3 regions of the Marinobacter sp. LM1 genome follow, and region 2 is predicted to be linked to each of the others. Evidence: predicted binding sites of a transcription regulator. Region 2 holds the regulator's gene; each other region holds the start of a gene.
The links. The regulator FliA, encoded in region 2, starts transcription of late flagellar genes. The targets are predictions, from matches to a motif close to CTAAAGTTTNNNNNNNNNNNGCCGNTAA.

Region 1 (2,204 bases), 2.0 Mb from region 2:
CAGCCAGGCGTATTGAATGGTGTTGGTGTCCTGGAACTCGTCCACCAGTATGTGCTGGAAGCGCTGCTGGTAGTGGCTCAGCAATTCCGGCCGGTGCAGCCAGAGTTCGTGGGACCGCAGCAACAGTTCGCCAAAATCCACCAGGCCGCCCTGCTGGCAGAGCTTCTCGTACTGGCGGTAGATCTTCAGCATGGTATTGGTGAAGTGATCGCCCGGATTCTCCTGAATATGATCCGCCCGCAAGCCCTCATCTTTCTGGCTGTTGATAAACCACTGGGCCTGTTTCGGCGGCCACTGGCTTTCATCAATGCGGTTTTCCCGCATCACCCGCTTGATCAGCCGCAACTGATCGTCGCTGTCCAACACCTGGAAGTTTTCCGGCAAGCCGGCGTCTTTCCAGTGGGAACGAAGCAAACGATGGGCAATTCCGTGAAAGGTGCCGATCCACAGACCACGGGTGGGAATCTGCATCATCTGCTCCACGCGATAACGCATTTCCTTGGCGGCCTTGTTGGTGAAAGTCACCGCCAGAATGGACGTGGGCGGCACCCGGTCAACCGACATCAACCATGCCATCCGGTGCACCAGCACGCGGGTTTTGCCACTGCCGGCACCGGCCAGCACCAGCAAATGGTCGTTCTGCGCCGTCACCGCTTCGCGCTGGGCGTCGTTCAGGGAATCAATAATATGAGAGACATCCATGGAGCAAGGCTTCATTACTGGTTAAATTTACAGCCCAGTATACCAGCCAAGAGCCCGGCTGCCTCCCCTGGCACAAACTACCCCCTCAAGAGTATATACAGGCCAATTCAAGGCTCTAGGCTTAAAGAGACAGCCAGTGTGGCCGATACAGCACTTAACACACTGACACATTAATTCTGTGTCATGCGTTCAAAAAACAACCTACACTCGCGCCGTTCAGAGTTGTGGGCCACGCATACAGGGATTTCATACATGCTTTCATCTCTCAAGATCTCACACAAACTCGCGCTGCTGGTGATTGTAGCCGTGGTGGCTTTCGTAGTGAGCCAGGCCTTTTCCATCATCACGGAACGAAACAACTCGGAACGACTGGGTGAGGTGCGCAACCAGCTCTATCCGTCCCTGGAACTCTCCACCATCAACCGGGGTCTGCTGCAACTCATCGAAAACCAGATCAACAGCGCCGTGACCACAGGCGACGATCAGCAGATCGCGGCTACCCGAGAGCAACTCGCCGAGATTATTGAGAATCTTGACCGCATTGCCCAGCTTAACCCGAGCCAGCAGAGCGACGTAAAAGCGCTGAAATCCGAACTGAACGGCTACTACAGCACCGCCACTCGCATCGCCACCGCGATTATCGAGGGCACCGCCGATTTCAGTCGCATAGGCCAGGAAGCATCCGCCAACGCCGAGCGCCTGGCGGGCCTGCGCTCGGATCTCGACCAGATGCGTAATGCCATGGAGAGCCGCCTGACCCAGGCCATTGACGACACCACGGCGGCCAGCAGCGAAGCCGCCACCGTCTCCGTGACGATCGTGGTGGTCGCCCTGGTTGTCCTGATTGCACTGAGCCTGATTATCGGTCGATCGGTCTCCGGCAGCCTGCAGCAAATCATCAGTTCCCTGCGGAACATGGCTTCTGGCGAAGGCGATCTGACCTCCCGCATCGAGTACACCGGCAAGGATGAACTCCGGGATCTGGTGGACCAGTTCAACCGCTTTGTTGAAAAACTGCATAAATCCTTTGCCACCATCCAGCAGGACATCGGTGAGCTTAACGGCGTCGCCACGCATCTGGGCAGCACCAGCCGCACCAATCTTGAACGCATCAGCCAGCAGGCCCAGGCCATCTCCTCCACCCGCAATTCCGTGGAAGAGCTGGTAAAAAGCGTTGAGGAAGTGGCGGGCTTTGCCTCCAGCGCCTCCGACCAGACCCAGGACGCATCCAAGTTTGCGACCACCGGGCAGCAGAAGGTCGAGGGCAACATACAGACCATCCAGCGACTGATGGCAGAAATCGAGAACACTGCCAGCCTGGTCAACCAGTTCGATGAGTTCTCCGTGAAGGTGGGCGGTCTGCTGGAAACCATTCAGACCGTGGCCGAGCAGACCAACCTGCTGGCCCTGAATGCCGCCATCGAAGCTGCCCGCGCCGGTGAACACGGCCGTGGCTTTGCCGTGGTCGCAGATGAAGTTCGCGGCCTGGCGGTGCGCACCCA
Region 2 (2,204 bases):
GGCTCGCCAACATCGATGTGTTGCTCGGCATTACCGCCAATCGAAATCTTCAAGACGTACTCAGCGGCGATTGTGATCTGAAAGACGTGCTGGTGAATGGCCCTGGTGGTATCAAGATTGTACCGGCTTCCTCCGGCACCCAGCGTATGACCCAGCTCAGCGCCATGGAACATGCCGGCCTGATCAACGCTTTCAGTGAGCTGGGCGACCAGATTGACGTTCTGATTGTGGATACCGCCGCAGGTATTTCTGAATCGGTGGTCAGCTTCCTCAGGGCCTCGCAGGAACTTCTGCTGGTGGTCTGCGACGAACCTACTTCCATTACCGATGCGTACGCGTTGATCAAGCTGATGAACCGGGATTATGGCACCAACCGCTTCCGTATCCTGGCAAACCAGGTCCGCAATGAGCAGGAAGGCCGCCATCTGTTTGAAAAACTGACCCGGGTCACCGAGCGTTTTCTGGATGTGGCACTACAATATGTAGGTATCGTGCCTTACGACGAGGCCGTCAAGAAAGCCGTTCAGAGGCAGAAAGCGGTGTTGGATGCCTATCCGAGGGCGAAAGCCTCGCTGGCTATCCGGGCTCTGGCCGAAAAAGTGGACAGTTGGCCTTTGCCGTCCTCTCCCAGGGGGCATCTCGAATTCTTCGTGGAGCGGCTCGTCGAAGTCTGATCTGAATCCAGTCCTACAAGAAAACCGGATACATGACATTGGCGAAACATCTGGGAATTTACCATCAGGCCGGCGCCAGGAGCCCTTCAGCCCTGATTGAAGAGCATGCGCCGCTGGTCAAGAAAATCGCCCTTCATCTCATGGCCCGGCTGCCGCCATCAGTGCAGCTGGAAGACCTTATGCAGGCCGGTATGATTGGCCTGCTGGAGGCCGCGCAGCGCTATTCTTCCGGCAAAGGTGCCACCTTTGAAACCTACGCAGGGATTCGCATCCGCGGTGCCATGGTGGATGAGATCCGCAAGGGCGACTGGGTGCCCCGCTCAGTGCATCGCAACGCCCGGCGAATCGCCAGTGCTATCAAACAAGTGGAAGATCGTACCGGGCGCGAGGCCCAGGATGCCGAAGTAGCTGAAGAGCTTGGCATTGGTCTGGACGAGTATCATGCCTCACTTGCCGACGCGAACAGCGGTAGACTTTTTAGTCTTGATGAGCTCAATGAATCCGGCGAGCTGCCGATAGAAGAAGCAGAAGCGAGTGATAATCCGCTGGACGGTATTGCTTCAGGCGCTTTCCAGCGCAGTCTGGCAGACGCCATTGAGCAGTTGCCTGAGCGTGAAAAACTGGTATTGAGCCTGTATTACCAGGAGGAGCTCAACCTCAAGGAAATCGGTGCGGTGCTTGGGGTCAGTGAGAGCCGGGTAAGCCAGATTCACAGCCAGGCGGCGTTGAGACTTCGCAGCCGGTTGGCCGAGTGGCGGGATGGTGACAACGACTGATCGGCCAGGTGCTGTGTTTCGCTTTCAGCAAGCTGTGTAGCTTTTGGTAAACGATGCTTTACAACGTGCGCAAACACCACACAATAAGCGCTTAAGGTAGCAGCCTGCTAGACTTCCAAAAGGCTGAATGAATTCCGGGTGTTACTGACTGGAGGTCCCATTGGACAAGAACATGAAAATTCTCATTGTGGATGACTTCTCCACAATGCGACGCATCATCAAAAACCTGCTGCGAGATCTCGGCTTCACCAATACGGATGAAGCAGACGATGGCAACACCGCGTTGCCCATGCTCCGAAGCGGCAAGTATGACTTCCTGGTGACTGACTGGAACATGCCCGGCATGTCGGGCTTTGACCTTCTGAAGGCTGTCCGTGCTGATGAAAATCTGAAGAACCTGCCGGTTCTGATGGTAACGGCGGAGGCCAAGCGGGACCAGATCGTGGCTGCGGCTCAGGCCGGGGTGAACGGGTATGTGGTCAAGCCTTTCACGGCAGCCGTGCTGAAGGAAAAGATCGAGAAAATCTTCGAACGAATCCAGTAACCAGAGGTCGGATGGCTCGCCATGAGTGATACCAAACAGAACCATCAGGGCCTTGATCCGGAGGTGGCGGAGAAGCTTCAAAAGCAGGCCTCCGACCTGGCCGAGAATGTAAACGCCGGGAATTATGCCAAGGCGATGACCCTGATCAATGAACTGAGCGAGGTTCGCGATCAGAGTCTGTATCGGGAAGTGGGGCGACTGACCCGCAGC
Region 3 (2,204 bases), 1.2 Mb from region 2:
GCCTATTGTGTATGAACTGGATGACTATTTGCCGAATCTGCCGATAAAAAGCGCGTATCGAAAGAACATGCCTAAGGACATATTGAAATCACTTAGAGCATCCTTAAAGCATGTCGATCGATTCGTGGTTTCGACCCATCCGCTTGCAGATGCGTTCAAAGGGGCGCATCCAGATATTCGTGTAGTGGAAAACCGGTTGCCTTTGAATTGGTGGGCGGATCTGAGTGCCGCTAGACGTCAATCTGAAAAGCCAAGAGTTGGGTGGGCTGGTGGAGTTGGGCACACCGGTGATTTGGAATTGGTAGAGGCTGTGGTTCGCGATCTCGCAGATGAGGTTGACTGGGTGTTTTTTGGAATGTGTCCAGAAGGGCTGCGTCCCTATGTAAAGGAAGTGCATGAGGGGGTTAATATAGAGTTGTATCCCGAGAAGTTGGCCTCTATGAACCTGGATCTTGCGATTGCGCCTCTTGAGGACAATCTTTTTAATCGCTGCAAAAGTAACCTGCGATTGCTGGAATATGGAGCCTGTGGATTTCCCGTCGTGTGCAGTGACGTTGAGCCCTACAGAGCGCATGAACTCCCTGTTACGAGAGTCAAGAATCGCTACAAAGATTGGGTAGACGCAATTCGCATGCACCTAAGCGATTTAGATGAGACTGCCAGGAATGGTGATGAACTGCGAGAAGTGGTCCGCCGTGACTGGATGTTGGAGGGTGAGAATCTTCAGCAGTGGTTGCGTGCGTGGACGAAATTTTAAAGCTCTTACATTTTTTTACAAAAGGGTTAGAAATTTTCCTAAAGAGAGTCGGATGGGTGCCGTTAACTGGAGTAACAGGGCGGCGCTCCAAACTTGAATCGGGCGCCAGACCGTTTCAAGAGAAAACGACATCAGTCGAAGGAGAAGCATTATGGCTCTCGGAATTAACACTAACGTTGCATCACTGTCCGCTCAGAATCAGTTGAACCGCTCTCAGGAGCAGTCCAACCAAGCTCTGGAGCGTTTGTCCTCCGGTCTGCGTATCAACTCAGCCAAAGATGATGCGGCTGGTCTGGCAATTTCAAATCGTTTTGAAGCACAGATTCGTGGTCTGAATCAGGCAACTCGAAATGCTAACGACGGTATCTCTCTGGCGCAAACCGCTGAAGGCGCCTTGGGCGAGGCGGGTAACATTCTCCAGCGTGTTCGTGAGCTGGCGGTTCAGTCTGCTAACGCTTCCAACTCCTCCTCTGATCGTCAGGCTTTGCAGGACGAAGTCAATCAGCTGGTATCTGAACTAGATCGTATTGCTACGACGACCAACTTTAACGGTCAAAAGCTGTTTGATGGATCTTTTGGAACTGCGCAGTTTCAGGTTGGGGCCAATGCAAACGAGACAATTAGTGCTTCAACGTCGAATCTGAGAACGACCAGTTACGGCAATAATCAGGTTATTGCTTCTGGTGCCGGCACGCAGGCCTCAGGTGCGACTGCTGACAACGGGATTGCGTCAGGTAACATTGATATTAATGGGTATCTGGGTTCGGAAACAGTAAATATCGCTGCGTCCGGAACGGCCGTGAAAGATATCGCAGAAAGCATTAACGACGTGTCATCTGAAACCGGAGTGACTGCGACCGCGCGTACGGAAGTCGATGTCGCGTTTACTGCTTCTGGAAGCTACTCGTTTACACTCATAGGCGAAAACACAGACGCTCAATCTGTTTCTTTTACAATTGATGCGACTTCAGGTAAGGACGCGTTGTCAAATGCGGTTGCTGCGATAAATGATCAGTCAGCGAAAACTGGTATCACTGCGGAGGTAGCCGATGATGGTCAAAGTGTTGTTCTTACGAACACCGGTGGATCGGATATCGTGTTTGGTAACACGGCAAACACCAGCGGTGGCGACTTAACCATTAATAAGCAATATAGGGACGAGAATGGTGAGGCTAAGGTAGACACGGCCAACGAGACCTTGGCCACTTCTACCGGTTCCACGGATGTGCTGTCTGTAAGTGGCTACTTGCAGCTTGACTCAGATAGGTCGTTTGCAATCGTAGCCAAAGATGGCGCTAACGCAGTTGCTTCGGCCGGATCTGAACTGCGAAAAATCTCCGAGCTCGATATTACTACATTTGAAAGCTCTACTCAGGCGTTAAAAACAGTGGATGCAGCTCTTAACTTGGTAAACTCCCAGCGTGCGAAGTTTGGTGCGATCCAGAGC

Region 1: the regulator FliA is predicted to act here: its motif matches at 824-851, upstream of OZ656_RS18905 (methyl-accepting chemotaxis protein).
Region 3: the regulator FliA is predicted to act here: its motif matches at 796-823, upstream of OZ656_RS13485 (flagellin).

What each region holds. Positions count from the first base shown of each region.
Region 1 covers NZ_CP114373.1:4,033,687-4,035,890, forward strand. The annotation lists gene uvrD (DNA helicase II) at 1-702, opposite strand, end outside; gene OZ656_RS18905 (methyl-accepting chemotaxis protein) at 955-2,204, shown strand, end outside.
Region 2 covers NZ_CP114373.1:1,689,785-1,691,988, forward strand. The annotation lists gene OZ656_RS07910 (MinD/ParA family protein) at 1-674, shown strand, start outside; gene OZ656_RS07915 (RNA polymerase sigma factor FliA) at 707-1,450, shown strand; gene cheY (chemotaxis response regulator CheY) at 1,611-1,994, shown strand; gene OZ656_RS07925 (protein phosphatase CheZ) at 2,016-2,204, shown strand, end outside.
Region 3 covers NZ_CP114373.1:2,885,349-2,887,552, reverse strand. The annotation lists gene OZ656_RS13490 (FkbM family methyltransferase) at 1-757, shown strand, start outside; gene OZ656_RS13485 (flagellin) at 909-2,204, shown strand, end outside.